3 regions of the Vagococcus carniphilus genome follow, and region 3 is predicted to be linked to each of the others. Evidence: riboswitches for the same ligand, from Rfam matches in the RefSeq annotation. Region 3 holds a riboswitch; each other region holds the start of a gene.

Region 1 (10,445 bases), 720 kb from region 3:
GGTAGTACCAACCAGCACCGGTATGGTAATCAAATTCACCTAAGTCAGAATCATCTTTACCCGTTGCTAAAGCTTCTTCTGTTGTTGGACCATTTAATTTTTCAGAAATATAAGATGGAATGTTCACTTTACCATTATCTGCTTTTTCAATACCTTGTAGGTAGAAGTCTTTTTTGAGAGAACCAGCATTCCAGTAACCTAATTTTTGTTGTTTGCTGATACGATCAAATAGTTCAGCAGCATTTTCATCTTTCTTGAATGAAACATTAATTGGTTCAACAATAAATCCTTGACCAATTGTAAATTTCTCTAATGAGAAAGTAACTGTTTTTCCATTTGTTTCATTTTCAGTTAGAATTTTATCTGTTTTTACAGCATCTAATTTTGCTTTTGTTTCTTTTTCAATGGCATCAACAGCTTCTTTATCTCCTGCTTTGTTAATTAAAGCTTCAGTATTTTTTAAGATTGCTTTGATTTCATCTTGTTGTGTTTCACGGTAGTCTTTTAAATTTTTATATGAATTTAAAGATTTAATAGTTGCTTCTCTATGAGCAACTAATTCTTTGTATCCTTTTTCAACAACTGTAACTGTTAATTCCGATTTTACCTTATTAATGCTAGCAGTAATAACTGCTTTACCAGGTTTAACCGCTGTAATTTTACCAGTTTTATCAACAGTTGCTACTTCTTTATCAGAACTTGACCAAACTAATCTTTTTGCTTTATTTTCTGGTTTAACAACAGCTTCAACTAATTCGCTATCCCCTGTCGTTAACTCTAATTCACTTTTAGCAAGTTTAATCTCTGTTTGAACCACTATTTCGTCAACAGAAATAGTAAAATCAGGCATTTTAGAGAAGTAGCCTTCTAGCATATCAGCATTTAAATTAGGTTCTCCAGGTCCTGAAGCCGCTAAATCACTACCTAATTTAGATCCCCACCAACTAGTAAAAATACCATTTGGACTAGTAAAAGTATGATCTCCAGCCTCTTTGAGTTCAACGTCAAAAGAATTTTTTGTCGCTAAATCGTATTGACCAGAACGTCCTTTAAATTCTTCTGATTTATTATTTTTATATTCTACAAATGAGCCTTTTCCGCCCCAAGCATTTGGAGCTGGATTATAGATAGTTGCTAATTTGAAAACTGGTAGATTGATACCTTTAAAACTAACTTTGGCAGTATCACCAACAACAAAATCTTCGTCAGGATTTGTTTTATTTTCAACATTCACTTCAATAAAACGTGCGTCAACTACTCTATGTAATGAAGAAATACGACCTTCTTTATCAGTAGCTTCTACACTAATGATATTGCTTCTATTTTCTAAATCAGCAGTAAATTCTCCATCATTACCTTCAATTTCATTACCGTTTACTAAAACACGAGTCGATTCAGCATCTGTCGCATTTACTGTAAATGAATACGGTGTTGTTTCTCCTTCTGAGTAATAAATAGTGTCATAATGGCGCCAATTCATTAATTCATCACTTAATGTTATTTTAGATTGTCCATCTTGACCAACAACAAAGACAGCGTATCCTGTATTAACAGGTGAGATTGCTCCCCATGTTTTATCTTTATAAGTTAGAGCGTCATAAGTCACTTGAACCACACTTGTACCAGGCTTAACGGCTTTAACTTGTGTTTTTTCAGTGCTTTCAGTATCACTTAAAGTAACACTATCACCAGAAATAATTTCAAAATGGAAATTTGGTCTAGCCACATCGTTTGCAACATTATTTGAAACAATTTGTTCAACACGCCAAGGTCTTAAATCAACTGTTTCATCAACATTCAACGTTTTTTGTTGGTATTGTAACCAAATATCATTTGTAAAATCATCATAAACAGCTGCTTCTGTTTGTACACCTAGGTAACCAGACCCTAGACTTAAATCATCTTCACTACTTTTTTCTTCAACACTAACAGCAGTGTTCTCTGTTGCCAAAGCTTGGAATGGAATACCAACAAAAGTAGATAAAACCATCGAAACCACTAACAATAAATTAAAAAACTTTGAATTCATTTTTTTATTCATTTTCTCTTTCCTTCCCTAAAAACAATAATAATCGCACATCATGCGACATAACAAAAAAACTCTAACTTTATCCTCCTCCTACAAATCAAAATAAAAAAACTACCTCTTTGTAAAAGGTAGTTTTAAGGATTCAACAAAAAAGTTGCTCTTATCACTTTTCTCCTACAAAAAGTTAGAAAAACGAAAAATGGTCGGTCTCCTGACTTAGCTTCTTCTTACTCCCAAACCTTCCAGAAGAATCTCTTCCGTGGTTTCATTGGTTTCATCTGCTTCACAGTAGGTAGGTCTGTAGAGGAATTACACCTCTTTCCCGTTACCAATACGTTTTATTCATTGTGCTTAAAAATAAAAAAAGCACCGTTATTGTATTGTACTCTATTTTGAGGGGGTTCGTCACCCATTTAAGATTGTGAAAAAAGTTATTTTACAAATAAACTCTCTTTTTTTATAAAAATAGACTTATTGAAAATAGTTTTGAAAAAAGTTGCTTCTATAGATAATAAAAATAAAAAAAGTTGATGAATAAGCGCTATCACTAAGCGAATGATTAAAAACAGATTAAAAGTTATGAAAACTCGAGTGCTTATTCTTGTTTATTTCTTGGTAAATGATGTATAAGTATAGTGGAAGTATTCGTAAAAAGAATAGTTGATATTCATTTTACGAAGGTGGACAAACTAGTACCGTGAAATTTACAAAATAAGCATCTCTTTTAGACTTTTAAGAGTACAACGTAATTTCTAAAAATAGTTTAATAAAAATAAAGGACGTGGAATATGAAAAAGCGTACAGTAAGTTTAGTTGCTTTACTCATTTTTACGGTATCTTTAAGTGGATGCAGTTTTAAAAATGAAGCTAAAGCTAGTTCGGCATATGAAGATAAGGAGTCAATTTATTTCTTTAATGAAAAAGAAATAAAAGATAGTAATCTAGAATCAAAATATGCTAAAAAAGATGTCTCACCTAAAAACGTGATAGACAATACAAAAGAATATTCTGGTATCTACTCTCTTCAATGGGAAAGCAAAAAAGATGTAGCACTGGATAAAAATCTTTTAAAAGTTAATGAGGATGGAACTTTTATTGAATTGAGAGTACTTAAGGACAATTCAGAAAAAACAACTACTCATTATTATGTTGATAAAAAAAATAAAGTACATACTAAAAATGCGATTAATTATGAGTTACTAAGTGGTTATGTCGTTAAAGAGAATAATCAAGTGTCTTTAAGCTATGCTGACTCAATCAGTTTTTACAAAGCAATTGATCAAAAAGGTGAAGAGAAAATTTCACCTCTATCTCAAAACTATCATTACCAATTACTAGATGACAACGAAGCTCAAACATCTTTTTTTGTTAAAGATGGTTTTGAAATAAATGCTAATGGAGATTCTGTTCGATTAGTAAAAGTTGTCCCTAAAGAAACACCAAAAGAGTTAACTGTAACTCCTCTTGAAATAAATAATTTTTTAAAGAAATCTCAAGAAAATTTAGCATCAAAACATTATGAGTTTAACAATATCAATGATTTTATTCAATTTATGAGCCCTCAAACTGCTCCAAGCGATGAAGTAAAATTACTTGATATTACGAGTTATCAAAATGTAGAAACTGAAAAAGAAAATCATATAAAAGCAAAATATGCTTTTTCAACAACTTCTTCAAATAATGGAAACAAAGTAACTAATGTTTACTTATTTGATGGTCAAAATATCTATTTTTCAAATGATGAAACGTCAACTACATTTCAACTATTTTAATTAAAAAGTCAGCTCCCTTTAAGTAGAAAGTTTATCTTCTATTTAAAGGGAGTTTTTTATGCTTTCTTCTTTAATTTAGTTATAAAAATCACAACTAGTATTGAAAACAAGCTATTCTATCCCCTATAATAAAAAAGATGGTATAAAAATCAAGAAGAAAGATGTGGGTAAATGAAGAAAAAGTTATTTGTTTTGTTGAGTTTGTTTTGTATCCTAATAGTAGTCTCCTTCCTCACGATTAAAAAGGTAAAGAGTGTTGCAGGACCAGTACCTGAAAAGGTAGAAAAAAGAAAAGAAATATCAGCATCTAAAGAAGTTCTTGCTGAAAAAAAAGAAACTACACCTGAGAAAAAAACAGTTTTTGATGAGGCTCAAGTTGTTACTAAAGAAGTACATCCTAAAGTTACTCTAACTGGTACAGAATTGAGCGAGGACGCATTACCTATTGGAACGGTTGTCAAAGTCAAACCTGTACAAGGACAAGATCAGTGGGTAGAAATTATTAGCGATCCTAAAAAAGGATTTATTGAAAAAGATATTCTTGAACCTAGAGAAATTCATATAGAACAAAGAGAAGAAAAAAGAAAGCCTACTTTAACACAAGAAGCTTTTAAGGAGAATTTAGATAAAGATTTACAGGAATTTGTTAAAGAAAAAGGCGGAGATATTAGCATCTACGCAGAAGCTGTCGATCAATCATTTTCATATAGTTACAATGGCGATAAAATCAATCGAACAGCAAGTAGTATTAAATTACCATTCATTACTTATTTAATGACATTGATAGATGAGAAAAAAATTGATTTGAATACTCAATTAACTTATACAGCTAACTTTAAACTTGATGGGACAGGAATTATTCAGTTTGAACCTGTTGGCGGTCAGTACTCTGTTGGTAAATTAGCAGAATTAGTAATTAGATACAGTGATAATATTGCGTATGTTATGCTATTAAACTACGTTGGTGAGCAAGAATTTATTAATTATTTAGGACGTTTAGATAGTGCTTCACCGAATAATAGAGCCTTTTCTAGCCCACGAATTCTAACTAAAGCAATGAATTATGTATACACTCACCAAGATAAGAGTAAAAATATTAACACGCTATATAATTGGTTGCAACAAAGTATTTTTGATGATGGTGTAGCAGTTGGGTTACCTGGGGTTGATGTCGCCCACAAAACTGGCTGGATGCCAATGTATGCTGTAAGTAATGATATTGCTCTTGTTAAAGATACTAAAAAACCCTATTTTGTGACAATTATGACTGGTGGTTATGATGAATCTTATAGTGAAAAATCAATTGGTGATATCGCTAAAATTGTTGACAATCAAGTGCTTCAATTAAAATAGAAAAGGAAGTAATGCATGCAAACTAAAAAAATTATTCTATTTTTAACCTCTATAAGCTTGATTGCTTTGACTGGTTGTCAGGTAAAAAAAGATGTTAGTAACGCATCACAAGAACCTCAGAAAAAAATAAGTTACTTTTACAATGAGTCTGATATAACTTTAAATAAAATGGGATTAAAAGTACCAAAAATGGATGTCTCCCCTGCTAAAATTATTGAAGACACAAATAAGTATGTAGCTACTTATCTACTTGAAGGTGACATTTTAAAAGAGACTGGTTTAAGTAAGAATATCATTACAATAAATAGTGATGGAACGTTTATTGAGCTAAGAGTATTGGATACCGGTCCATCTTTTCATTATTATGTAGATAGCTCGAATCAATTACAAAAGAAGAAAGCTAAAAATTATGCACTTTTAAGTGGTTATGTTGTAGAAGAAAATGAGTCAATTTTTCTAAGCTACAAAAATGCAGTTCAAAATTATAATGCGCTAAATCAAGAAGGAAAAGAGAACCTCTCTCCCCTTCCACTGGAATATAATTATCAAACGTTTGATTATACTGGTTATAAAAGTGCGGTCTTTCAAAATGATGCTTTCGAATTCAATTTAGGGAATAGTGACTTTCTAAAGGCTGAAAAGATAGATGAAGTTCCAAAAGAATTGAATGTTACACCCCTTGAGGTGAATGAAACTCTTAAAAAAAAGAAGAAACAATTAGCTAATGGCGACTATGAATTAAATCATTCAAATGACTTAATTCAACTATTTAATCGTAAATTTTCTGATTCTGAACAAATTGAATTAGTCGATATTAAGAAGTTTAACTCATTTAAAACAACTGATAATGAATCTAAAAAAGCTGTCTATGGCTTTTCCACTACACATAAAGATGCCGAAACTGATATAAAAGAAAAAACAATTTATCTCTATGATGGTGAAAAAATCTATTCTAGCGATAATCAAGAAAAATTGGTTTTTGAAGAAGTTGAGTTTTAAGGAGGCTTGTAAAATGAATGTAACAGATATACTGGAAAGCTTTCTTTTTAATAAAGATTTAATACGCATATTCCTTTTAATATTAGCTATAAGTTTTTTAAAATTAATAATCCAACTAATACAAGCTAAAAAAATAAACTCTAAAATTAATGATTTAGCAAATAATTCAATTGAATTAACCCCTGAAGAATTCATGTTAATAAGAAATAAACGATTGTACGATGAAAAAGCAAGACACGCAAATATTAAAAATTTTCCAGGAGTATACATATTACATAATAAAACAAAAGATTTATATTATGTTGGACAAAGTATTAAGGTCTTAGATAGAATTGGTAATCATTTTAAAGGACGAGGAAATGGCGACGTATACGCTGATTTTAAATATGGTGATCAATTTACAATTCAGACAATAGCTCTTGAAAATTCAGAATTTAGTAACTTAAATGATTTAGAACGTTATGCTATTCGATTTTTTGGTGCATATGAAAAAGGATATAATAGAAATAAGGGAAACAAAAGTAAATGATTCCACAGTAAGATAAATTTATTTTTGAAGAAGTCGACTTAAAAAAAGTTTTAGTTATTACATGCTGATGTGGTGACTAAAACTTTTTATATTTTGGTGTTATCATTAGTTTAATGACTTTATTGAAAAAGTTAGTTAGGAGGAAAAATAATGAGTGATAAAAAAAGTGGTATTATTGTTGTTTTATTGATTATTATTGCCTTTGGAGGAGGCTATTTTTTAGGTGTCTCAAATAAAAAAGAACAACAAATTCTTGAAGAAATTAAGACGTTAAATAATAATAACAAAGATGAGAAAAAAGATAAAAAAACAGTAGCCACAACAAAAGAAGAAACAATTAAAGGTAATTCTACTGAAGAAACAAAAGAGATTGACAATAAGCAAGTAGCTTATGACAAAATGCTTTCATTAAAAGGAACTTGGGCTGTTTGGCAAACGGATAATAATTTTACAATTCATGAAGATGGAACATGGACTACTCGCCCAGTTGGCCCTGGTGGAGACCGCAACATTCCTGTTGAAGTTCATTCTTATGATGAAGAAACAAATACTATTTATTTGGATACAGATGGCAGACCTACTGAATTAACCATTATTAGTAACACAGAGATAATCATTGACTCAGGGAAAGGACAATCATCGACGTTTGTGTTTATAGAGTAAAATTTAATTTAGTATATGTATAAACACTTTACAAACAGAATGTACGTTCGTATAATAGGTATGTAGAAATGCTTATTATTTAATTTTTATAAATTTTTAAAATAAACTAGTTGCAAAAATAAAAGACAACATATAGAATGAGGATAAGAGAAAGTGCTAGTATCTCTACGGGGACTAGTGCGGAAAACCTTCATTCTTTGGAATGGGTTTTTTTTTGTTTGAAAAAATTTGAAGATTTAGACGGTCAGTTGGGTATTCTTTATAAACGCGGATTACAATTTGAAGACTATAAAAAGGCTAAACAATATTTGCTGACAAATAATTATTATAATTTAATTAATGGTTACAGTAAATACTTTATGGATTTAGAAATAAATAAGTATTTACCAAACGCCTCATTTGATGAAATTACTCATTTACATTATTTTGATAAAGAATTGAAAACAGCTTTTTTTACAGCAATTACTGAGGCTGAAAAACATTTAAAAAGTATCTTAGCTTATCGTTTCTCAGAAGCTTATCCAAATTGTCAATATGCTTACTTAAATACTAGTAATTATGATACTTCTAAAATTTTAGAGTTAGGATGGCTTATTTCAAAATTAAGCAGTTTAATAAATCAAAATAAAAAAAGGAATAACGGAAACTCTATTCGACATTATTGTAGAACGCATAATGATGTTCCAATTTGGGTATTGATAGATTATTTAGATTTCGGGCAAACAAACTCAATGTTAAAAAGCTTACCTACCGATTTACAAAATAAAATAGCCAAAAATATTTGCAGTTTTATATCTGAAAAAACAGTTATTAATTCCCCTTTTACACCTGAAATAATGTTATCATTTACAGAAAATATAAGAGAAGTTAGAAATATTTGTGCTCATAATAATCGATTGTTAGATTTTAAATGCAAAGCAGATCTGAAACATTATCCTGATATTCATTTAAAATACGATGTTCAACCTTCCGATAATAGAAAGGATGTATATAGTGTTTTCATTATTCTTCAATGTTTTCTAAGTAATGTTCAGTACGCAACTCTTCATAATACTATTAAAAAAGAGTAAAAACTTTAGATAATCAGTTAACATCAATTAGTATAAACAATATTCTTGAATCATTGGGGTTTCCTAATGACTGGCACCTTAATGTCGAAACGTTGAGATATTAAAAATACCCACTATTTACTATGAATTAATGATAGTAGTAAATAGTGGGTATTTTTTTATTCAGTTATTTCTTCTTACCTTCATCCTCGTCCATCTTAAGAACAGCCATAAATGCTTCCTGAGGGACTTCTACTGAGCCGATTTGTTTCATACGTTTCTTACCTTCTTTTTGTTTTTCAAGAAGTTTACGTTTACGAGAAACATCTCCACCGTAACATTTTGCCAATACGTTTTTACGTAAAGCTTTAATGTCAGTACGGGCCACAATTTTAGTTCCAATGGCTGCTTGGATAGGCACTTCGAATTGTTGTCTTGGAATTAATTTTCTTAATTTGTCGACGATGGCTTTACCGCGCTCATATGCAAATTCTTTATGAACGATGAAGCTTAACGCATCAACTGTTTCTGTATTAAGAAGAATATCCATTTTAACTAGCTTACTTGGTCGGTAACCAATTAATTCATAGTCTAAGGACGCATATCCTTTTGTACCTGATTTTAATCTATCAAAGAAGTCGAAAACAATTTCTGATAATGGAATATTGTAGACAACATTTACTCGGTAATCATCTAAATAATCCATTGTTACGAATTCACCACGTTTACGTTGTGAAATCTCCATAACAGCTCCAACGTATTCGTTAGGTACCATAATTTGTGCTTTTACGTAAGGCTCATCAACAGAATCAATTGAACTTGGTTCTGGGAATTCAGCCGGGTTATCAACGACAACTGTTGTACCATCAGTTTTATTCACATGATAAATTACAGATGGTGCTGTTGTAATTAAATCTAAGTTAAATTCACGTTCTAAACGTTCTTGAATAACGTCCATATGTAATAAACCTAAGAACCCACAACGGAAACCAAAACCTAGTGCTTGAGAAGTTTCAGCTTCAAACTCTAAAGCAGAGTCATTTAATTGTAATTTTTCTAAAGCTTCACGAAGATCGTTATATTTAGAAGTATCGATTGGATAAAGTCCACAATAAACCATTGGATTCATTTTACGATAACCTTCTAAGGCTTCAGTTGCTGGGTTATTTGCTAAAGTGATTGTATCCCCAACTTGAGTGTCTTGAATATTTTTAATGCTGGCAGTAACGTAACCTACGTCCCCTACCATTAAGAAATCACGAGAAACAGCTTTTGGAGAGAAAATCCCTACTTCTGTTACTTCGTATTCTTTTCCATTTTGCATTAACTGGATAACATCTCCCGGTTTTACCACGCCGTCCATTACACGAACGTTTAAGACAACTCCACGATAAGCATCATAAACTGAGTCAAAAATTAACGCTTTTAGAGGTGCTTCAACGTCTCCAGTTGGTGCTGGTACGTATTCTACGATTTGCTCTAAAATATCTTCAATCCCAATTCCAGCTTTGGCACTAGCAAGAACTGCTTCACTTGCGTCAATTCCAATAACTTCTTCAATTTCGCCACGTACTCTCTCAGGATCAGCGGCAGGTAAATCAATTTTATTAATAACTGGTAAAATTTCTAAATCATTATCAACGGCTAAATAAACGTTTGCTAAAGTTTGCGCTTCAATTCCTTGGGCAGCATCTACAACTAAAATTGCTCCCTCACAAGCAGCTAAACTTCGGGACACTTCGTATGTGAAGTCTACGTGCCCTGGCGTGTCAATTAGGTGAAAAATATATTCTTTTCCATCTTTCGCATTATACGTTAGTTCGACTGCATTCAATTTAATTGTAATGCCTCGTTCTCTTTCCAAGTCCATTGAGTCCAACAATTGAGCTTGCATCTCACGATCAGAAACAGTTTCTGTCTGTTGTAAAATGCGGTCTGCTAATGTCGACTTTCCATGGTCAATATGTGCAATGATGGAGAAATTACGAATAGATTCTTGTCTTTTTTTCATTTCCTCAAAATTCATATAAAATCTCCTACTTTCTTTTCAA
Region 2 (10,445 bases), 710 kb from region 3:
AAACTTACGAAGCAAGAGGTAAGTACAACCATAAAAATGGTGCTACATACTTATCTTTATTTGATAGTAAAGGTAACTGGCATGGGTATATTAATGAATCAGCTGTAAAAGCTGGAGATGGTAAACAAGGTGCTTATATCAGTGATGGCCGTTTTGTAACAATTAATAAAAAAGGTTACAGTACTTGGTCTAACTTTGGTTGGAAGAAACGCGACACAAGTTCTAACTTGTTAAATGAAACATTCCAAGCTCGCGGAAAATATAAACACTTTAATGGTGGTACATATCTATCATTATATGACAACAAAGGTAAATGGTTCGGTTATATCAATACGGATGCCGTAAAAGTTGGAGATGGTAAGCAAGGCGCTTATATCAGCGACGGCCGTTTTGTAACAATTTCAAAGAGCAACTATGAAACTTGGTCTAACTTTAATTGGAAAAAACGTGGAATGAGTAAAAATATTTTAAACCAAACATTCCAAGCTCGTGGAAGATATAAACACTTTAACGGTTCTACTTACTTATCTTTATATGACAGTAAAGGCAAGTGGCAAGGGTATATCAATGCTAACGCTACTAAAATAGCAGACGGTAAACAAGGTGCCTACATTAAAGATGGCCGTAAGGTAACAATTAATAAAAAAGGTTATAACACTTGGTCTAACTTTAACTGGAAAAAACGTAGCTCAACAACTAATATGATGGGCAAAAAATTTACAGCTAAAGGTAGATACAGTCATTACAATGGAGATACTTACTATTCATTGTATGACAATAATGGCAAGTGGCATGGTTATGTTAATAAAAATGCTGTAAAATAATTAATTATAAAGATTGAGGCTTAGGTCTCAGTCTTTTTTTATAAATAGAAATGAGGGATTTTCCAATGAATAGTTGCATTTTTTGTCATGGCATAAAATCAGAGGATATTTTAATTAGTTCGAAACATTTTTTTGCTGTATTAGATATTGATCCAATTCAAAATAGGTTCAAAAAACCACTGTATAAGGTATTAAATGGAGCAATTTTATTGTTTTGAGGAAACGTTTACTATATAATAATGTTAATTTACTGAAAATAAAGACAGGGAAAAAGGTGTAACCCCTTTGCAGCCCCTAGCTACTGTGAGACGGACGAATTCATGGATACCACTGAACATTTTTATGTTTGGGAAGGTTTGAATGAGGATGAAGTTGAGCCAGAATATCTGCTTTATTTTTTAACAAAAAGATATCTGAGGGTGAGAAGTCTTTTTTTATTTCTGTGTACCAAAGCACCCTTTTTTAGGGTGCTTTTTTTATTTTTTAACATAAACAGAGAAAAAGGTGAAAATCCTTTACAGCCCCTAGCTACTGTAAAATTGACGAGATCATATATGCCACTGAGAAATTGGGAAGGCTTGATCAAGGATGAAATTGAGTCAGGATATCTGTTTTTTAATAGAACGTGAAAATTATCTATGGGTGTAAATTTTCAATTAACGACAAAACACCTTTTTTGAGGTGTTTTTTTATTGGGGAGGGAATAAAAAGTAGTTGTTTTATCAGAATAAGGGAGGAATATAATTGAAAATTAATTTTAAGAAAAAAACAAAATTATCATTAAGTTTATTGGTATGTTCATCAGCTTTATTATTAGGGGGAACAGGAGCATTTGCTTGGGATGGAGTAGATGACGTTAAAGAACCTATACAAGTTGGTGACGTCTATCAAATTGGTAGTGCTGAAGAATTAGCATGGTTTGCTAAAGAGGTTAATTCAGGCAAAACGCTAGATGCTGTATTAACGAAAGATATAGATTTAGAAAATAAAGATTGGAGTCCTATTGGATCAAGTAGTTTTAAAGGTAATTTCAATGGAAATAACTTTGAAATTAAAGGTTTTAAAATAGAAGACGCTACTGGCTGGCAAGGTTTTTTTGGAAAGAATGAAGGCACAATCGCTAATTTTTCTATTGATGGAAGTATTAGCACAATAAGTGGTAACGGAACTGGTTCTGTGACCCCGTGGAATGCTGAAAATGGAGTTATTGACAACGTTTCTAGTTCAGTAAACGTTTCTTCTACTAATACAAAAAGTATGGGAGGAATTGCTGGACAAAATACACTTGGTGGCATTATCAAAAACACTGAGTTTTCAGGAGAAGTAAATGGTCAATCTAATACGTCAACTACTCAACATATTGGTGGAATTACCGGAACAAATAATTCGGGAGATATTATTGGGAATATAAACTATGGTAATGTTTTAGGAACAAATCTCTCTAAACAAACAAGAGTAGGTGGACTTGTTGGTACTTGGGATTCAAAAAGTTCTTCAACTATTGCTAATAACATCAATTATGGTAAAGTGACGTCAAATAGTAAGTTTGCTAGAATCGCTGGGCTTATTGGATTTTATAATAATACCGCAGCTAGTAATGCTGACATTAAAGATGTATTTATCAATTCAATAAATTTTGGGACAGTTTCCGCAGAACAACCTACAGCAATTGATAGCTTAATTAATTCAAAAGATCCTTTAGAAAAGGATAAGTATTTTAATTCTAATAATAATTTTGATGGGTTAAAAGAGAATTTCGATACTGAAGAAGCAACTACTCAAATCAATGAATTTGATGGTTCTGATTTCCAAGTTTCTATTCCTGAGTCTGCTAAATTTAACTTAGCTAAAGATGGTTCTGTTAAATTAACTTCACAATTAAATCGTTCAAAAGAAGAACCTATTGATGAGGAGAAAGTAAAAAAAGCTGAAGAATATCTGAATAAAGCAATTTTAGCTTTAAATACCAGCTACTTTAAATATACTCCTGTTTTTGGACAAGATACTAACATAAACGCTATGGTTGAAAAAGGTTTTTTAGATAAAGGTTTTCCAGACATAAAAGTTAGTGTAAAAAGTACATCAAATGAAGAATATATTGCCAAAGATGGAACAGTTCACTATTACTACAAAAATCCTAATGAATCTGATGGAATGAGATTTAGAAGTGTTGCTGTTGTATATGAATTAACTAAAGATGGAGCAGTTGTTGAATTTGCCCCAAAATCAAATGCTGTTATTCATTGGAATAGAGATAAACTAGAAAAAATTACTCAAGAAGAGATTCTTGATCAACTATCTCTTGAAAGTATCAAAGGAGATAATGAATCTACTGAAAAATTTGATAAAAATCTCTTATTACCAAAATATATTGATAATAAGAGATGGGGAGAAGTTAGCTGGGGATCTTCAAATTCCGAGTTATTAAAAATTGATAACAGCTTACAAACTGGTAATTCCAACAATATGTACAACCCATTTATTGGTAAAATAAAACGTGATGAAAAAGACCAAAAAGTATTATTAACTGCTTCTGTCAAAAATAATCAAGTTCCCGGTGGACAACCAGACTTAATTATTTCAAAAGAAATCGAAGTGACAATCAAAGGGCTTGGTGCTGGTAGCAAAGATGAAATCCAATCTTTAATGGATGAACATTATACGTTTGATAAAATGACTGACAGTGTTACAAAAGAAAAAATAAATCCTGAACAAGTTGTAAATGATATTGGTTTACCAAATCCAAAAGGTACAGGTGTTCCCTTAAGTCATTTATATCAATTTAAAGCTGTAAGTGATACACCAGATGTATTAACCGTAACGGGTTATCGTCTAAATGTCTTACGACCATTACCAGGTGAACCTGCTAAAAAAGCTTCATTTACTGTTACAATGAATGATCGTAATTCGACTCTTTCAGCTAGCAAAACATTTGATATAATGATTCAACCTTTAACACAAAAAGAAATTGATGATGAAGTTAAATTGATGGATGCTGCTAAAGCTAACTATTTCAATGGTTTAAATAAAGCTGGTAATAGTGATGCAACTAACATTACTGAACGATTAAACACGTTCCAACAAGTGTCATTCAACGAAGATGGTAAAACTCTTAATTGGGTATATGATTCTAAAGATTTAAAAAATAGAGGAATTGTTCCAGTAAGCATCGATGAAACAAGACCTTCTGAACAATGGGATAAATTCCATTCAAGTAATAATGCTGTTCTTCAACATGAGAGCTTATTTTTAACTAAACCAGAACATGATGTTAAAGTAACAGTCAAAAGTGTTTTATCAAGTTCTGTATTAGGAAAATACGCTAAACAATATCCTGATAATAAAGACTTACAAAAATTATACCGTCAACCTGTTTCTGTTGATTTAGTTGTTAAAGGTAAAAATGGAGAAAATCCTAAACCTGAAGAAAAAAGAAAAGTAAGCTTCTCAATGATTGGAGAAAAAGAGAATGCTTCTTATACTAACTGGTTAACTACAACTGGTGAAGGAGATGAATATACTTCTGTATTTGATGTATTCAAAAAGGCAATGGATGACAATGGATATACTTTTGTCGGATCAAATTATATCTCAAGTATTACTAATCCATCGGGGGTTACATTAACACATAAAGAACATGGCCCAAGCAGTGGCTGGATGTATGCTGTCAACGGTGTTATTGTCGATTTAATGCCTGCGGATCAAATGATTGAAGATGGAGACCAAATCACATGGTTCTATGTTGAAGACTATCAAACTGACCCTCGAATCATAGATGGAAAATTTGATCCTGAAGCTGGAAAAGAAAGTGATTTAGCTAAAGCTCAACGCTTAATTAGAGCTATTGGTGATGTGACTCTTGAAAAAGAAGAAGCTATCAAAGAAGCTCGAGGAGCTCTTGATCAAGTAAAAGACAAAGGTCAATTATTTATTATTCTTCATGTACAACTTGAAGAAAAAGAAAATCAATTAAAAGCTCTTAAATTAGACGCTCAAAACAAAGATGCTGCTAAAAAAGTTGAAGAATTAATTTCTTCAATTGGTGAAGTAACACTTGCAAGTGAACCAGCTATTTCTAAAGCAGCTCAAGCATATGATGAATTAACAGAAGCAGCTCAAAAACTTGTATCAAATCATGATGCATTGGAAACAGCTAAAGAAACTTACAGTAATTTAGTAAAAGAGCAAGAAAATAAAAAAGCAACTAAAACTGTTATTGATACAATTGACCAATTAGGAACACCTACGATGGCTAATAAAGCTCAAGTAGAATTAGCCCGTCAATTATTCGATGCTTTGACTGAAGAACAAAAAGTGTTGGTAACTAACTTAGAAACATTGGCTGCAGCTGAAAAAACAGTTGAAGAATTAGTTTCAACTATTGATGCTGTAAATGAAGCTATCGAAAACTTGTCTGAAACTATTTCTTTAAACGATAAGGAAGCAGTTGCAAAAGCTCTAGCATTATATAATGCCTTACCTGAAGCATCTAGAGTCTTTGTATCTAATTTAGAATTTTTAGAAAATGCAAATAAACAAGTTAAATTATTAGAAGAAGCTCAACCAGTTGTTGATTTAATTAATAATATTGGCGAAGTAACGTTAGCAAGCGAATCTGCAATTAAAAATGCTCGTCAAGCCTTTGATAAATTATCAACAGAGGCACAAGCTAATGTTTTAAATTTAGAAACATTAACTAAAGCAGAAGATAAATTAAAAGAACTTAAAGGTAACGAAAGTTCTGAAAAAGAATTAAAAGCTCATAAAGAAGTAGCGATTAAAGCTTTAAACGAATACAAAAACCTTAAAGATTATCGTAAAGCAGAACAAGACGAAATCAATAATATTTTAAAAGAAGCAACAGATAACATTGAAAAAGCTACTGATAAAGTATCAGTTGATGGTATCGTTAAAGAAACAAATACTAAACTTGATAAAGTTAAAACTGATAAAGAATTAACTCCAGGTGAAAAATCACCTCAAGGAGACTACATTAAAGATGGTCGTTATGTAACTATTAACAAAAAAGGTTACAATACTTGGTCTAACTTTAATTGGAAAAAACGTAACAGCTCAGATAAATTAGTAGGTGAAACTTACCAAGCAAGAGGTAAATATAAACATGAAAATGGTTCAACTTACTTATCATTATATGATAACAATGGTAAATGGCATGGTTATATTAATGAAAAAGCTGTTAATGTTGGTGATGGTAAACAAGGTGCTTATATTAAAGATGGTCGCTATGTGACTATTACTAAAGGTAATTATGATATCTGGTCTAACTTCGGCTGGAAAAAACGTAACTTTAGTGGAGATTTATTAAACCAAACATTCCAAGCACGTGGTCGCTACAAACACATGAATGGAGCAACTTACTACTCTCTTTATAATGATAAAGGTGAATGGCAAGGTTATATCAATGCTAACGCAACTAAAGTAGCAGACGGCAAACAAGGTGCTTATATTAGCGACGGCCGTTATGTAACAATTTCTAAAGGTAACTATGACATTTGGTCTAATTTTAACTGGAAAAAACGTAACTCAAGTAAAAATGTGTTAAATGAAACATTCCAAGTTCGTGGAAGATATGAACATATGAATGGAGCAACTTATTACTCTCTTTACAACAATAAAGGCGAGTGGCAAGGTTATATTAATGCTAACGCAGCTAAAGTAGCTGATGGCAAACAAGGCACTTATATTAGAGATGGTCGTAAAGTAACTATCAATAAAAAAGGTTATAATACTTGGTCTAACTTTAATTGGAAAAAACGCCAATCAACAAGTAATTTATTCGGAAAAACATTTACTGCTAGAGGAAAATATCGTCATTTCAATGGTGAAATCTACTATTCTTTATATGACAATAAAGGAAACTGGCACGGATACGTTAACCAAAATGCTGTAAAATAGATCAAAAAAAGACGATTAGGAAAATTATCCTAGTCGTCTTTTGCTTTTTAATTATTTAATACGGCCATAGCTAGAGCTTGCTGAATGGTTGTCACATTGCTATCTTTTCTAAATTGAAGAACTTCAGCTGGTTCAATACCACTAGAAATCCATATTTTTAATTCTGATTCTAAATCAAAATGCCCTGATGTTTCTACACTAAATCTTGAAATGCTCCCATAAGGAATTGATTTGTATTCCGTTTTTTTGCCTGACATTCCTTGTTTATCAACGATAATCAATCTTAAATTGGTAAATACAATTAAATCACGAACTAATTTAAAAGCTAAATCAATTTGTTCATCAGGAATTAAAATACTTGCCAATTCTTTTTCAACATTACTATGTTTAACCTCACTTGCGTTTCCCAATAAGCCATCAAATAATCCCATTGTCATGCTCCTTTCAAATTATATAACTATTTTAACACATTAAAAGAAGAAGCCCCATTGCCATATGTTAAAATAGAGTGGTAAGCAAATTAGTTTATCTAACCTAAGAAATGAGGTCCTTTAATTGAAAAAAATAGTAGCCATTACAGGTGCTGGAAGTGGTCTAGGAGCTTCTTTAGCTAAACAATATGATGCGATGGGTTATTATGTTTGTCTTCTTGGTAGAACAGAAGACAAGCTAATCCAAGTAAGTAAATCCTTAAAAAATAAATCTAGTTACTATCTTGTTGATGTTAGTATTAAAGAAGAAGTGAGCCGGACTTTCAATCAAATAAAAAAAGAAGTAGGGGAGGTTGATATCTTAATCAACAGTGCCGGTTTAGGTGTATTTGATTTAGCTGAATCACTTAATGAGTCTGCTGTTCATGCAATGATCGATACTAATCTTAAAGGAACTATTTTTTCTACTCAAGAAGTATTGCCTCAAATGAAAAATAACAATCAAGGAGCTATTGTCAATATCATCTCTACAGCAGGCCTTGAAGGGAAAGCGACAGAATCTGTGTATTGTGCGAGTAAGTTTGGCGTGCGAGGCTTCACGGAAAGTTTGATTGTTGAAACAAAAGCAACCAATGTTTTTGTCTGTGGTGTCTACATGGGTGGCATGCAAACTGAGTTCTGGGATGGTATTTTTGATGAAAGTAAAACGAACACATTTATGACACCTGATGATGTAGCTAAGACTATTATTGCTAGTACCACTCAAAAATTAATTCCTTCTGAAATTGTTATTAAAAGTAAAAAATAGAGAAGAGCCTAAAAAGGTTCTTTTCTATTTTTACTAAGTTAAACCATCCATACCACCAGCATGTCCTCCAACTAAATGACTTCGATTAATAGCTGTTGCGCCTTCTAATCGGCTACTTGCATGATAAATAGCATCAAAACCATATTTTTCTCTAATGCCATCTATTGTTTCATCCAATATTTTTTGGCTGACTAATTCTTCAGGTTGTTCAAATAAATTTAATTGAAGGATATCTCCATCTGATAGTTTGGAGTAATTAACAGACAGATTCCGTACAGCACTGCCGTCATAGAATTTGTCAAATAAAAGTAAGCAATAACTAGCAAGTTTTTTAGAAGAATTTGTTTTTGGAATAGACATCTGGCGACTAAATCCTGGTGTTGGTTCACTCCTAGAATAACCGACAGATAAGTGTACGCAATTTGTTTGGTATCCTTTTTTTCTAAGTCTTGTTGCTACTTGCTCTGCTATTTCTCTAAGGACAATTTTTGTTTCATTTACTTTTACATAATCTTTCATTAAAACTTGGCTGTTGCCTATACTTTTAGACTTTGGTTGATAAACCTCTGAGATATTACTTCGATCAATTCCCCAAGCATGGGCAATTAATTGTTGTCCCATAACTCCCATTGATTCTTTCATTTCAAAAAAGTCATGGTGAGCTAAATCATAAATCGAATAAATCCCTTTATTGTTTAGTCTTTTTTCTGTTCGTCGGTTAATTCCCCAAAAATCAGTCATATTTTTTATCTGCCAAACTGTATTAGGAACATCTTGATAATGCCATGTTGCAATCATACTAGGGGCATGTTTAGCGGCATTATCTAGTGCTAACTTACTTAAAAGCATGTTATCTCCAATTCCAATTGTACATGGCAAACGTGTTTCTTTCTGTATATCGTGTTTAAACCTTTCGGCAAATTGATAAGGGGAGAGGTTAAATAATTTCTTTGATGCTTTTACACGTACAAAGGTTTCATCAATGGAATAGATTAAAATATCTTCATCTGCTACATAACGCCTAAAAATATTATTAATTTCAACATTTTTTTTAATATATAAATTCATTCGTGGAGGTACAATATGCAAGTCTTTATGATACGGGATTTGAAAATTTCTCGTTACATTGTCAATTCCTAATAATTCTTTAGCTTTAGGGGAAGTCGCTAATGCTAAACCTCCTGGAGAATCGCTACCACTCATGACGACTAATAACGCCTTGAGTGGATCTAATCCTCTCTCAATACACTCAACAGAAGCATAAAACGACTTCATATCAATACAAAGAATATCATCAACTTTTTCATCGCTGTAATCAAAATATTGTTGATAACCACTACCATACATACTTATCCCTCGCTTCTAACATACCACTTAACATTCTCTGAAATAGCAATATGACGAATCAAATTGATACTAATGCATAGCTCATTAACATAAATTAAATCACCACTAAATCCTAATATTTTCCCCACAATATTGTCGTTGAATCCTCGTCCATCTATTGTCTTTATATTAGGTTGAATTAAAACAGGTAAATCTTTTGTTAAGGCTATTTCAATCACCTCAGCTACTTCAGTTAAAGTCATTGTCTCTAGACCAAAATTAATTCGGTTAGCTTCTTTTTTTTCTAATTCTAATTCTCTTGTGTGCTCGGATAAATAAAAGCCCATATATTTTTTGACACCTCGATCATCGTAGTACTGATTTAATTTCATCATAAGCTTTGCTCCTTTTTTAAATCAATCGAGTGCCTAATCATTAATTTCTCAACAACCATTTGTTTTCTGGTATTGTAGTGGCCAAATAAAGCAACTTCAACCTTGCCATTATTTAAAAATAATAATTGATGAATAATGTCTTTATTCGCTACTAGGCAATTAATATTTTCTTCTTCTGTTACTAAAGTAAAACGAAGCAGTTTATCAGGATACAAGGTGAGAAGCTTAATCTTATCAACAATACCAACTAAATTCTTCTTACTCATCATTATCACTCCATTTCATTTATAGCTAAATTATACGAACGTTTGTTCTTATTGTAAAGGGGAACATGAAAAGATAACAAAATTTATCCAATTCATTTAACACATTTGCTATACTGAATAAAGAGGTGAGAACGTGAGAAAAAGTAGTCAAGAATTATTAGATAACTACCAACTTAGAAAATCAAAAACAGAAAAAACAGTATTTATTAATTGGCTAGAACAACAATTAGGGAATCAAAATTATCTATTGAAAAAAGAACACTATGAAAAAGATGGCGTTAATTTAATTATAGGTGATTTAGAAAAAGCCAAAATTATTTTAACTGCTCATTATGATACACAAGCCATTTCGATTTTTCCGATATTTATGGGATTCAGTAATTGGATTTCTTTTTTTATAAGCCAATTGTGGGCAATGCTTCCTATTGTGCCACTAAGTTTCTTTGGTGGAACAATCCTTACTTCTGGCATCCTTACTT
Region 3 (10,445 bases):
TTAGTTTCATCAATCATCATTTTGTTAACGGCAAAATCTTCACCATAATTACCTGGGCTTAAAACGATTTTTTCAAATCCTTGTTTTTTCTTCATTTCAAGTTCAATTGAAATAGCTGCTTTCCAACTATCCTCAGACATTGGCGTAACAATTCCCGTTGTTCCTAAAATCGAGATACCACCAATAATACCTAAATTTCGATTCATCGTTTGTTTGGCTATTTCATAACCTTCTGGTGCAAATATCAAAATATCCGCACCTCGAGATTCTCCTAACATTTTACGAATATTATCACCAATCATTTTTCTTGGCTTAGGATTAATCGCAGGCTTTCCAATTGGTACTAATAATCCTTCTTGAGTCACTCGGCCAATTCCTTCGCCACCTTCTATCGTAACTTCAGTATCGTCTCTTAAAGTTACTTTTGAATAAATCAGCATGCCATGAGTTGCATCGGCATCATCGCCACCATTTTTTCTAACAGAAGCAATAGCTGTTTTATCATCCACTCGTTCGATTGATTCGATTGGAATTCTAATTTCTTTATCTACAGGAGATAAGACAACAACTTCTTCACACTCTTCTTCATTCAACAAAAGATGTGTCGCTGCAACAGATGCTGCCGTTGCGCAAGAACCAGTTGTATAGCCTTTTCTCATTTTTTTACCATTAACATAAACAAATTCTTCCATTTTTATTCCACATCCAATTGATAAAGAATCGCATTAATAATAGCTGCTGCGACGTTACTTCCGCCTTTTCTTCCTCTAGCAACAATTGCTGGAATGTCACTTTCAAATAATTCTTCTTTTGATTCTGCTGCTCCAACAAATCCAACTGGAGCACCTACTACTGCTTTTACTTCTAATTCTTTACTACTAACCATCTCTAGAATTTTGTAGATAGCAGTTGGTGCATTACCAATAACAAATATTTTATCTCCTTCTAGAGTACTAGCGTGCTCAACAGCTGCCATTGAACGAGTAATTTGTTTTTCTTTTGCAATCTTAACTACCTCAGGATCAGAAATGAAACATTTATAAGAGATATTTAGTTTATCCAATACACGTTTATTAATACCACTTAATGCCATTGTTGTATCTGTATAGATAGTTCCTCCTCCATTTTTAAAGAAAGATGTCATAGCATCAATCACATCATGTGTAAATTGTAGATTTTCTAAATAGTCAAAATCTGCACTTGTATGAATAGCGCGTTTAATAATCATTTCTTCCATTTTATTATTAAATTGATAATCAGGATTAATTTCATCAATCGTATCTTGGATAATCACAAAACTTTCTACTTCAATTCCTTTTGGATCTTTCATATAATTCATCATACATATCACTTTCCTTTTTTTTAATTTTTAAAAGCCTTTTATTACAAGTGAAACTATTGAAAATATAATCAATCCGATACTAGAAGAACCATACAATAATAAATTCATTCTTAAAATATCGTGACCATCTACTTCTTTTAACGGTTCTCCAATGGTTGGTTTATAAATTTCTACACCATGATAAACATGGCTGCCACCCAACTGAATACCTAGAGCACCTGAAGCCGGAGCTTCCAAATAACCACCATTTGGACTTTTATGATTTTTTCGATCTCGCCAGCCGATTAAAAATGTTTGCTTAGGATTCATATTAAGTAAAATACTGCTAAGTCCTAAGAGTAAAAAACTAATTCGAGCTGGAAATAAATTCCATAAATCATCCATTTTAGCTGATACATAACCTATTTCTTTATAATCAGGTGTCAAATAGCCCACCATCGAATCTAATGTGTTAACTGCTTTATATGCCATTGCTAATGCCGGACCACCTATAAATAAAAAGAGCATCGGTGCAATCACACCATCTGATGTATTTTCAGCAATCGTTTCGATAGTTGCCTTAGCAATTTCTTCTTCAGTTAATTGGCTGGTATCTCTACCAACAATCATTGCCACTTGTCCTCTTGCTTCTTCAAGTGTTCCTTCTTCTAACGTTTTAGCAATTTTCTTTCCTTCTGTTGCTAAACTCTTAGTCGCAAGAGTCGTATAGGCTAGATAAATAAAAACAATATGTCCGATGTACGTATTAAGTCCATAGGCTATTTTTAAAATGGCCCAGGTGGTTCCATAAGCAAGTAATACTGTACTTAGCCACAGAACACCACCCATCACATATTTCTTTTTTGAACTTAAGGTTTTTGGTATCCATTTTTTTTGAAAAAAACTAATGTAATTTCCAATAGCCTTAATAGGATGAGGCCAATGATACGGGTCTCCAAGTATTAAATCTAAGATAAAAGCGAGTAATATCAACACAAGCTTCATTACTTGTCACCCTCAGTAGCAATTGTTTCTAACAAATGATGAACAAACTCTTCACTTTGGAAAAAGTGCAAATGTAGGTAACTAGCAAACGTATTGCGTTTTTGATAGCCACCTTCCCAAGAGGAAACGACTTCACCATCTCTATTTTTTTCCATAGTCATCATGGTAGGTTCTTTTGTTTCAAAAGTTGAATGATGAAATTCATGTCCATAGATTTTTTCACCTTTTTTACCAACCAAAGTGTCCTCTTTTAAAATGCCGTAACAATAACCAAATCTTTTTAAACGAGACGTCATCTGACTTTCACCTTCAAAGACTCCAACCATCGGAAACGCTTTCTCTTCAATTTTTAACGTTTCGCCCAGATACATTAATCCGCCACACTCAGCAAGAATAAATTTGTTGTTTTCAAAAGCTTCAAAAATAGCTTCCCTCATGACGCTATTTTGTGATAGTTCATCAGCAAATTCTTCTGGATAACCTCCACCAAAATAATAAGCATCTGCTTCAGGTAATTGCTTATCTGTCATCGGACTAAAATAAGTTATTTGTACGCCACAATCTTCTAATAGTTCTAAATTATCTGGATAATAAAAATGAAAAGCATCGTCTTTAGCAATAGCTAATTTAATTGGTTTCTCTTTTCTATTTTGTTTAAAAGGATAAATTGGTTTTTCCATTTGAACGTCTTCTAAGTCATTTAGTAAACTTTCAATGTCTACTGTTTTCTCAATTGAATCAGCAATCAAATGAATCTTTTCCATCACATCATCTATTTCATTATCAGGTACTAAACCTAGTTGTCTTGATGGTAAAGCAAACGCTGGATTTTTAGGAATATAACCATAAACCTTTGTTCTCGTGTATTTTTCAATAGCGCCTTTTACTAAAGAATAATGATTTTCAGAAGCAATATTATTAATAACAACTCCCATAATATTTAACTCTTCATCAAACTCTTCAAAACCTTTAACAACAGCAGCAATTGAAGTCGAAGCAGATTTCCCATTAACCACTAGGATTACTGGACAGTCTAGTTGTTTGGCTACTGACGAACTAGAACAAGAATCCTTGTCAATACCAAAGCCATCAAATAATCCCATAACTCCTTCAATGACTGATACATCTGATTCATATGCTGCCTTTTCAAATAAATAATTCAAAACTTTTTTATCTCTAACTAAAAAGCTGTCTAAATTCCTAGATGGATTTTTAGTTATGCGGCTATGATACTTGGTATCAACATAATCAGGTCCTACCTTGAAAGGTTGAACATTAAGACCTCTTCTTTTTAAAATTTCAAGTAAGCCTAAAGTAAATGTTGTTTTCCCTGAACCACTAGAAGCAGCTCCAATTAATATTTTTTTCATTCTAACCACCCTTTTGCTGTTGGAGTCCTTTATAACAAGAGCTATATACCTTCAATTTTTGATAATAAGTTGTCACTTGATTATCTTCCAATACCCGTTTAATTGTTTCTACCTCAGTTAAATCTCTTAGTAAAATACCGATTACTGTTCCACTATGAGCAACATTTACACCAATACAAGAGTTGAACGTGCCACTTAATTCAACTATTGTTTCAAAGAAAGGTTTAGGTAAAATTTCTTGATTTAACTTGGCACTTTTTAGTGCGGCTTGTCCTAATTTTTCTAGACTTTTTTCTTTGACTGCTACTCTATAAAGGTTATGAACTCTACTAAAAGATTTAGCTTGTTTTTTTAAAAGCTCGTCATTTGCTTTAGTATGAAAAGCCTCTGTATTCAATTCTTCTTTTGGTTCTAACATCAAAACATAAAAGTTTGGCTGCCAGCCTGTTTGTTCAATGAAGTTGGCACCTCTTGAGTCAAACATCGTTAAAGAATTAAAAAAACTACTGTCAGTTGCTTCAATTGACGTGCATATTCCAGCTATTTTTTCTAACGTCATTGGTTTTTTATAATATAAACTTGCTGCATATATGCTAGCTGCCATATCTGCCGTACTACTTGCCATGCCTTTTGACACAGATAAAGATGAAGAGATACTTAGTTTTACTTCATCCTCACTAGATATCTCTAAATCAGCTAGTGTTGCCTCAAGTGCTTTTCTTGATTTCTCACCTGCTTGATTAACTGCTCCTTGATCACTTGTGATTGTCGCTACAGAAAACATATTTATGCCACAACTAACTAGACGAAACTCATCTTCAACATACCCTTGAATTAATTCACCACATGTTCCAGGACAACTAACTATGACTTTTGCCATAAAAATACCTCTCTAGAGCTTCTACTAATTTTTCATTTTCCTCACGCGTTCTAACAGCTATTCGGTAATAGTTACCATCAAGCCCTTTATAATTAGAACAATCTCGAATTAAAATATTCATTTCTATCAATGCTTTTTGTAAATCCACAGTTGATAGATATTCAAAAAAGATAAAATTGGCTGAACTTTTAACTAGTTTTAATTCGGTAAATTTAGTTAATGAAGACTCTAAAAACAAGCGTTCCTTTTCTACATAGCTCAATGTTTCAGCTAAATATTGTTTATCTTTAAGTGACTCTCTACCAGCCATATCAGCAAAGCAATTAATTCGCCAAGGAATAGCATTACTTTCTAAGTCATCCATCATATGAGAATTATCCGTTAATAGATAGCCTAACCGAAGACCTGGAATGGCAAATATTTTTGTTAATGAGCGTAAAATAACTAAATACTCATTTCCTCTCAACTCAGTTGTTAGAGATTCTTTTTCATCCACAAAATCCATAAAAGCTTCATCTATAATCAAATAAATCTGATTGTTTTGACAAAATTTTGCAAGTTTGATCATTTCTTCTTTTTCAATTATCGTACCAGTAGGATTATTAGGATTACATATACAAAGTGTATCTACCTTTTCTTCTTGGATTTTTATCATTAAATCAGTTGTATTTACTTTAAAATCATTGTCTTTTGTTTTAAAATACACAATATTTGTTTTTTGGTGAGCAAATGCATCTTCGTATTCTGAAAAAGTTGGAGCCAACACTAGAAGCTGCTGACTTTTTAAAATATTAGCCAAAGAATAGATAACTTCAGCTGCTCCATTTCCTAAAAAAATATTCTCTGGCGTTAATGAATGATAGTTAGCAATTTCTTTTTTTAATTCTGTGTATCTTAAATCTGGATAATGTAGAATTTGATCTGTATTTTCTTTCAACACTTTTAATAAGTTCTCTGATAACCCTAACGGATTAATGTTGGCGCTAAAATCAATAATTGACTTTTCAGATAAATGATAGATTTCAGCTATTTCTTTAATGTTTCCCCCATGAAGTCCTGCCATAACTTAATTCCCCTTACCACTGTTTTGAACAATAGAAAAATTTTTGATTTTTTCTGGTAAAACAGCATAAACAATTTCTGTTAAAAATAAGTTAACTAATGTTGCTATAGTCAACGGTACAAACAAAACGAAAACCAATTGTTTCAAAATTGGGTAAAGGATTAGTAAATCTAAAGGAACATTAATTAGATATGCCGCTATAATCGAAGCGACTTTTGATAGTACCGGTCTGTCGCTCCATTTGTTCCTTATGTAACCGTATACAAACATACAAACCATCATTAAGGTTGCTATAATCAAATGGACAGGTAGTGTGCTTGGAAAGCCAGCAAAAAGTGCAGAAAACATGTGTCCAAAGAAAGCTACTACCATCCCCATCGCAGGACCTAAAATAATAGTTGATAAAAATGCAGGAAATGAGTCCAGGGCAATCGATCCAAGTATCTTAATGTTTCCTCCTAGAATACTAAGTGCGATCATTAGTGCTACGATTGTTAATTTTCTTGTTTTTGTTGTCATTTTTCTTACTCCTTTTTTAATAAATTAAAAAAAACACAAACCATCATTCAATCGATTGATGTTTTGTGTTTTTGTATGGTTAAACCAGCAAGAATAAGTTTTAATATAAAACTAGCTGATAACAAAAAACAATTTCCCGATAGAATCATTTTTTCTTTTCAGCTTGGATATCCTGACTTAGCATCACCCATATCTTCTTACCTTCCCAAAACAATTACAGTTTTAACAGTGGTATAACAAGAAGTATGTCCGCTTTACAGTAGAATGGGTCTGTCGAGGTTTTTCACCTCATTCCCCAATGCTGAAAAATTAATAATTAAAATGTGAACATTAATAATTTCTACATTATCAATGGTATAACAATTAGGCAAGTTTTTCAATAATAAATTAGAACTTTGTGAAATTTTTTCTCAATTATTATCAAACTCCAATCAAAAAACCTAATTATCTATTTTTTTCATCATAATATATTCAGCAATTGTTGGCATATAGGCAGACTCGACTTTTCCAATCTCTTTATACCCAACACTTTCATATAACTCTTTTGCTCGATAATTAAAATCGCCAACCATTAAAGTGATTTTTGATTTGTTTAAACTTCGACCAATTGCTTCATAAACTCTTAGTAAAAAGGAGCCTAGCCCTTGACCTTGATATTCTTTTTTAACACCAATTAAGGCTAAATAAGGGTATTCGTGAAAGAATCCATTCTCTTCAATCCACATAACAGCAATAATTTCCCCGGATTGTGAGATGGCTCCCCAAAGCTCATTCTTTCTAATACCAGTTTTTACCCAATCAAGAACTTGACCATTATAAGCTTTGTTCAATTCGTCGTCTTTAAAAATCGCCAAACATTCTTCTAATCGAGAAGCAGGAATTTTTTTTACTTCTGAAATCATCCATGCTCACCTTTTTCTCTTATCTTATTGTTTGCTTGCTATAGCAATACCAATAGGTGTAACAAACTGTGGATAATCCGGACGTTTAACGTCTTTTCCTAAATACTTAGAAAAAACCGCAGCAAATTCATCAAAATAACTAGCTCCTCCTACAACAAACAAAGGTTCAACTGGATATTCTGATAAGAATTGTTTTGTAATATCAGCCATCTTATCAACAACTGGTTTAATAATCATGAAAGTCGTCTTTTCTTGTTCACGATCTCGTTTAATCAGTTCCGCTTCTTTAACAGATACCTTATGATATCCTGCAAGAACAAGAGACATATGTGTGCCTCCTGTTGGTTCATCCATGGTCTCAACAGCTTTGAAATTTTCAATAATACTAATTCCCGTTGTGCCGCCTCCCACATCAATAACTGCGCCTTTATCAAGATTAAGCAGACAAGCTGCTGCTGATGGCTCATCAACAACAGTTGTCACTGTTAATCCTGCTGATTCTAAAACGTTAGAGACTACTTTATAATCGTTTCCCAGAGTTCCTGGTGGTACTGCTGTTGCTGCCTCAGTTAATTCAACACCTAAAACCTCTTCAGCTTCTTGAACTAATCGAGTCACAATCTGAACTGCCTCAATATAATTGACTACAAGTCCATCTCGAACAACCTCAGCAAATTCAAAACTTCCATATACTGGATTATTTTCTTCATCTAGGATAGCTAAAACGATTGAAGACGTTCCTAAATCGACTCCTACTTTCAAAGATCCTTTCTTATCAAATGGGTTATGCTTTTTAGTATTTACAATATCATTAAATGCTTTTAATGTTTTGTTTACGTCTTTTAAATCAACCATAATATCCTCCTAAAATCTTCTTATTGTGATGCCCAGTCAGCTGGGTAGGTAACGTAGACGAATCTAGCGTCTCCTTCAACTGAGAATTGGATACTACTGCTTTTTGGAATAAATAAAATTTCTCCAGGTCCAGCAGATATTTTACGGCCATCAACAATAACAGTTAATGTTCCTTCTATAATATAGTCTACTTCATCATACTCTAAAGTCCAATCAAAAGTTGTATCTTTCATTACCATTAGGCCACAACCTAAACGAGGACTTTCTTCTAAAGTAACTAAATCTTTACAGTAAACCACATCAGATGGTGTACCCGTATCTAAACGATCATTTTCATCTACTTCAAGTAATGGCAATTTTACAGATAAAACACCACTTGGGTCAACATTTTTAGTAAATTGTGATAATGAAGACATTTTTTCCATTAATACTTGACGAACTACATCTTCAATAATATTTTTTTGATTTTCATCCATTATTTACTCACCTCAGCAACAACTTCTTCTTTTTTAGTTGTTTTATTTGAAATAAAGATTGCTACAAAAATAGCTGTAATACCTCCAACTAATTTACCAACAATCATTGGGAAGATCATTTCTTTAGCCACTCCAGCTGTAAATCCTAAGTGGTCTCCTAATACGAATGATGCTGATACAGCAAATGCCACGTTAATGATTTTTCCACGTGCATCCATGTCTTTCATTGTTTGGAACATAGCAATATTGTTTGCTAAAGTAGCAATTAAACCAGCAGCTGCTGTCTCGTTAATTCCTAATACTTTACCTAAGCCTAATAATGGTTTTTTGAAGACTCTTGTAATAACTTCAACCAATACAAATGCTCCAGCAAGTGTTAAAGCAATACCACCGACAACTTCAATACCTTCAGAAACTGGTGCAATTCCTTCAATAACTGTGATACCTACTAATTGTTGTAAAGCACCTAAAATTAAACCAATAATAGCAACAATGACAATACCTTTACCAAAGTAAGTAAAACCTTTAATCATTTTTTCTGGAGCTAGCAGTAATCCCACCATAACTAATACAGCAACGATTACGATTGGAATCAAGTTTTTAACAATCATCATCACATCAAAACCAGCAATAAGACCACTAACAAATGCCCCAACAGGAATTGTAACCATACCTGATAAAACACCCGTTGCTAAATATTTGTGATCTTCTTTTTGAATAATTCCTAATGATACTGGAATTGTAAATACAATAGTAGCACCCATCATAGCACCTAAAATAGTTCCGGCAAAAAGACCAGCTTCTGGTGTTTGAGCCATTTCCATTGCTAACGTGTAACCACCCATATCATTTGCTAAAAGTGTTGTAGCAAACATAGCAGGGTCAGCACCTAATGCTGTATAAAGTGGTACAACAATTGGTTGTAATACTTTAGCTAAAATCGGTGCTAATGTGATAATCCCGACCATAGATAGAGCTAGAGAACCCATTGCCATGATTCCTTCTTCAAACTGGTGTCCAATTTTAAACTTGTTTCCTAAACAGTAGTCAATTCCCCCGACAACCATGAAGAACGCAATAATATACATAATAATTTCATTAATACTCATCAATTGCTACCTCCTAATATCCCTCTAACTTTTTAATGTTTTTCATTATTGATTGTTTCTTTCGACAGAATCAATAATTCCAACAATCGCAGCATCAACTGGAGTGCCAGGAGATTCAAGTGCAATTCGGGCTGATCCACCTGTTGTCACCAATACTAAGTCACCAAAACCAGCACCTTCAGTATCTGCTGCAACAATTGTTTTAATAGTTTCTTCATTGGTTTCATCTTCAATATCTACCAAAAGAAACTTCAAACCATTTAAATGTTCATTTTTACGGGTTGCCCAAAGACTTCCTGACACTTTTCCAATTAACATAATTACTCCTCTTTTCTCGCATAATTTAGCTGCAATTGTTGTTCTCTTATATAATCTTTAGCTAATGGTGTAATAATCGTTCCTTTTTCAACTTCAAAAACGGTCACACCTTTAGCAACTTCTTTTTGTAAGTACTCCATAGTCCAAGCTTTGGAAGTTGTCTTAGTTTTAGTTGATTTAGTTTCGATGGTAATAAATTGTGCACCAAATCTTACCCATTGTTCTTCACACGACTTGACATGAGCTTTCATACCGTAGGGACTATCCTGCAAAAGAGTCGCGTATTCTTTTGCTCCATTTAGTACAAAGACTGGTTTCTTATTTAATAACGCATCTAAAATTTCACGGTCTTCATCTGTAGTAGGTAACATATTGGAGATCCCGATTAATCTCTCTAGAGTTAATTCAGTTAGTACAACACCTGAACTCGCTTCGATTGAAGCTCCTTCTACATAATCATATTCTTTCAAAAAGAGAGCTAGTTCTTCTGTTTTCTTACCGTAAACTTTTATTTGTTTGGCTAAATCATCAAAAATTTCAGGAACTTCACCAAGTTTTTCTAAAACCTTTTGAGTAACTAATTTTACTAATTCTTCAATGTTATCCATGGTTATCACCTGTTTTTTT

The links. Region 3 has a riboswitch for cobalamin ahead of H9L18_RS11630 (ECF transporter S component). Riboswitches for the same ligand answer to the same signal wherever they lie in the genome.
Region 1: linked by a shared signal. The riboswitch ahead of H9L18_RS08230 (Ig-like domain-containing protein) and the one ahead of H9L18_RS11630 (ECF transporter S component) in region 3 are both predicted to bind cobalamin.
Region 2: linked by a shared signal. The riboswitch ahead of H9L18_RS08235 (DUF4430 domain-containing protein) and the one ahead of H9L18_RS11630 (ECF transporter S component) in region 3 are both predicted to bind cobalamin.

Annotation. Positions count from the first base shown of each region.
Region 1 covers NZ_CP060720.1:1,663,679-1,674,123, reverse strand. The annotation lists gene H9L18_RS08230 (Ig-like domain-containing protein) at 1-2,041, opposite strand, end outside; cobalamin riboswitch at 2,214-2,418, opposite strand; gene H9L18_RS08225 (hypothetical protein) at 2,818-3,801, shown strand; gene H9L18_RS08220 (serine hydrolase) at 3,973-5,154, shown strand; gene H9L18_RS08215 (hypothetical protein) at 5,170-6,153, shown strand; gene H9L18_RS08210 (GIY-YIG nuclease family protein) at 6,167-6,682, shown strand; gene H9L18_RS08205 (hypothetical protein) at 6,833-7,345, shown strand; gene H9L18_RS08200 (Abi family protein) at 7,564-8,415, shown strand; gene lepA (translation elongation factor 4) at 8,582-10,420, opposite strand.
Region 2 covers NZ_CP060720.1:1,675,291-1,685,735, forward strand. The annotation lists gene H9L18_RS08230 (Ig-like domain-containing protein) at 1-824, shown strand, start outside; cobalamin riboswitch at 1,047-1,232, shown strand; cobalamin riboswitch at 1,273-1,454, shown strand; gene H9L18_RS08235 (DUF4430 domain-containing protein) at 1,569-6,740, shown strand; gene H9L18_RS08240 (PH domain-containing protein) at 6,788-7,171, opposite strand; gene H9L18_RS08245 (SDR family oxidoreductase) at 7,296-7,979, shown strand; gene H9L18_RS08250 (Y-family DNA polymerase) at 8,013-9,326, opposite strand; gene H9L18_RS08255 (hypothetical protein) at 9,329-9,700, opposite strand; gene H9L18_RS08260 (hypothetical protein) at 9,697-9,966, opposite strand; gene H9L18_RS08265 (M28 family peptidase) at 10,100-10,445, shown strand, end outside.
Region 3 covers NZ_CP060720.1:2,388,596-2,399,040, forward strand. The annotation lists gene cbiD (cobalt-precorrin-5B (C(1))-methyltransferase CbiD) at 1-692, opposite strand, end outside; gene H9L18_RS11605 (cobalt-precorrin-8 methylmutase) at 695-1,339, opposite strand; gene cbiB (adenosylcobinamide-phosphate synthase CbiB) at 1,370-2,326, opposite strand; gene H9L18_RS11615 (cobyrinic acid a,c-diamide synthase CobB) at 2,326-3,696, opposite strand; gene H9L18_RS11620 (GHMP family kinase ATP-binding protein) at 3,698-4,576, opposite strand; gene cobD (threonine-phosphate decarboxylase CobD) at 4,557-5,639, opposite strand; gene H9L18_RS11630 (ECF transporter S component) at 5,643-6,158, opposite strand; cobalamin riboswitch at 6,302-6,479, opposite strand; gene H9L18_RS11635 (GNAT family N-acetyltransferase) at 6,599-7,060, opposite strand; gene eutJ (ethanolamine utilization protein EutJ) at 7,085-7,915, opposite strand; gene H9L18_RS11645 (cupin domain-containing protein) at 7,936-8,391, opposite strand; gene eutH (ethanolamine utilization protein EutH) at 8,391-9,500, opposite strand; gene H9L18_RS11655 (EutN/CcmL family microcompartment protein) at 9,546-9,818, opposite strand; gene H9L18_RS11660 (hypothetical protein) at 9,821-10,426, opposite strand; gene eutD (ethanolamine utilization phosphate acetyltransferase EutD) at 10,419-10,445, opposite strand, start outside.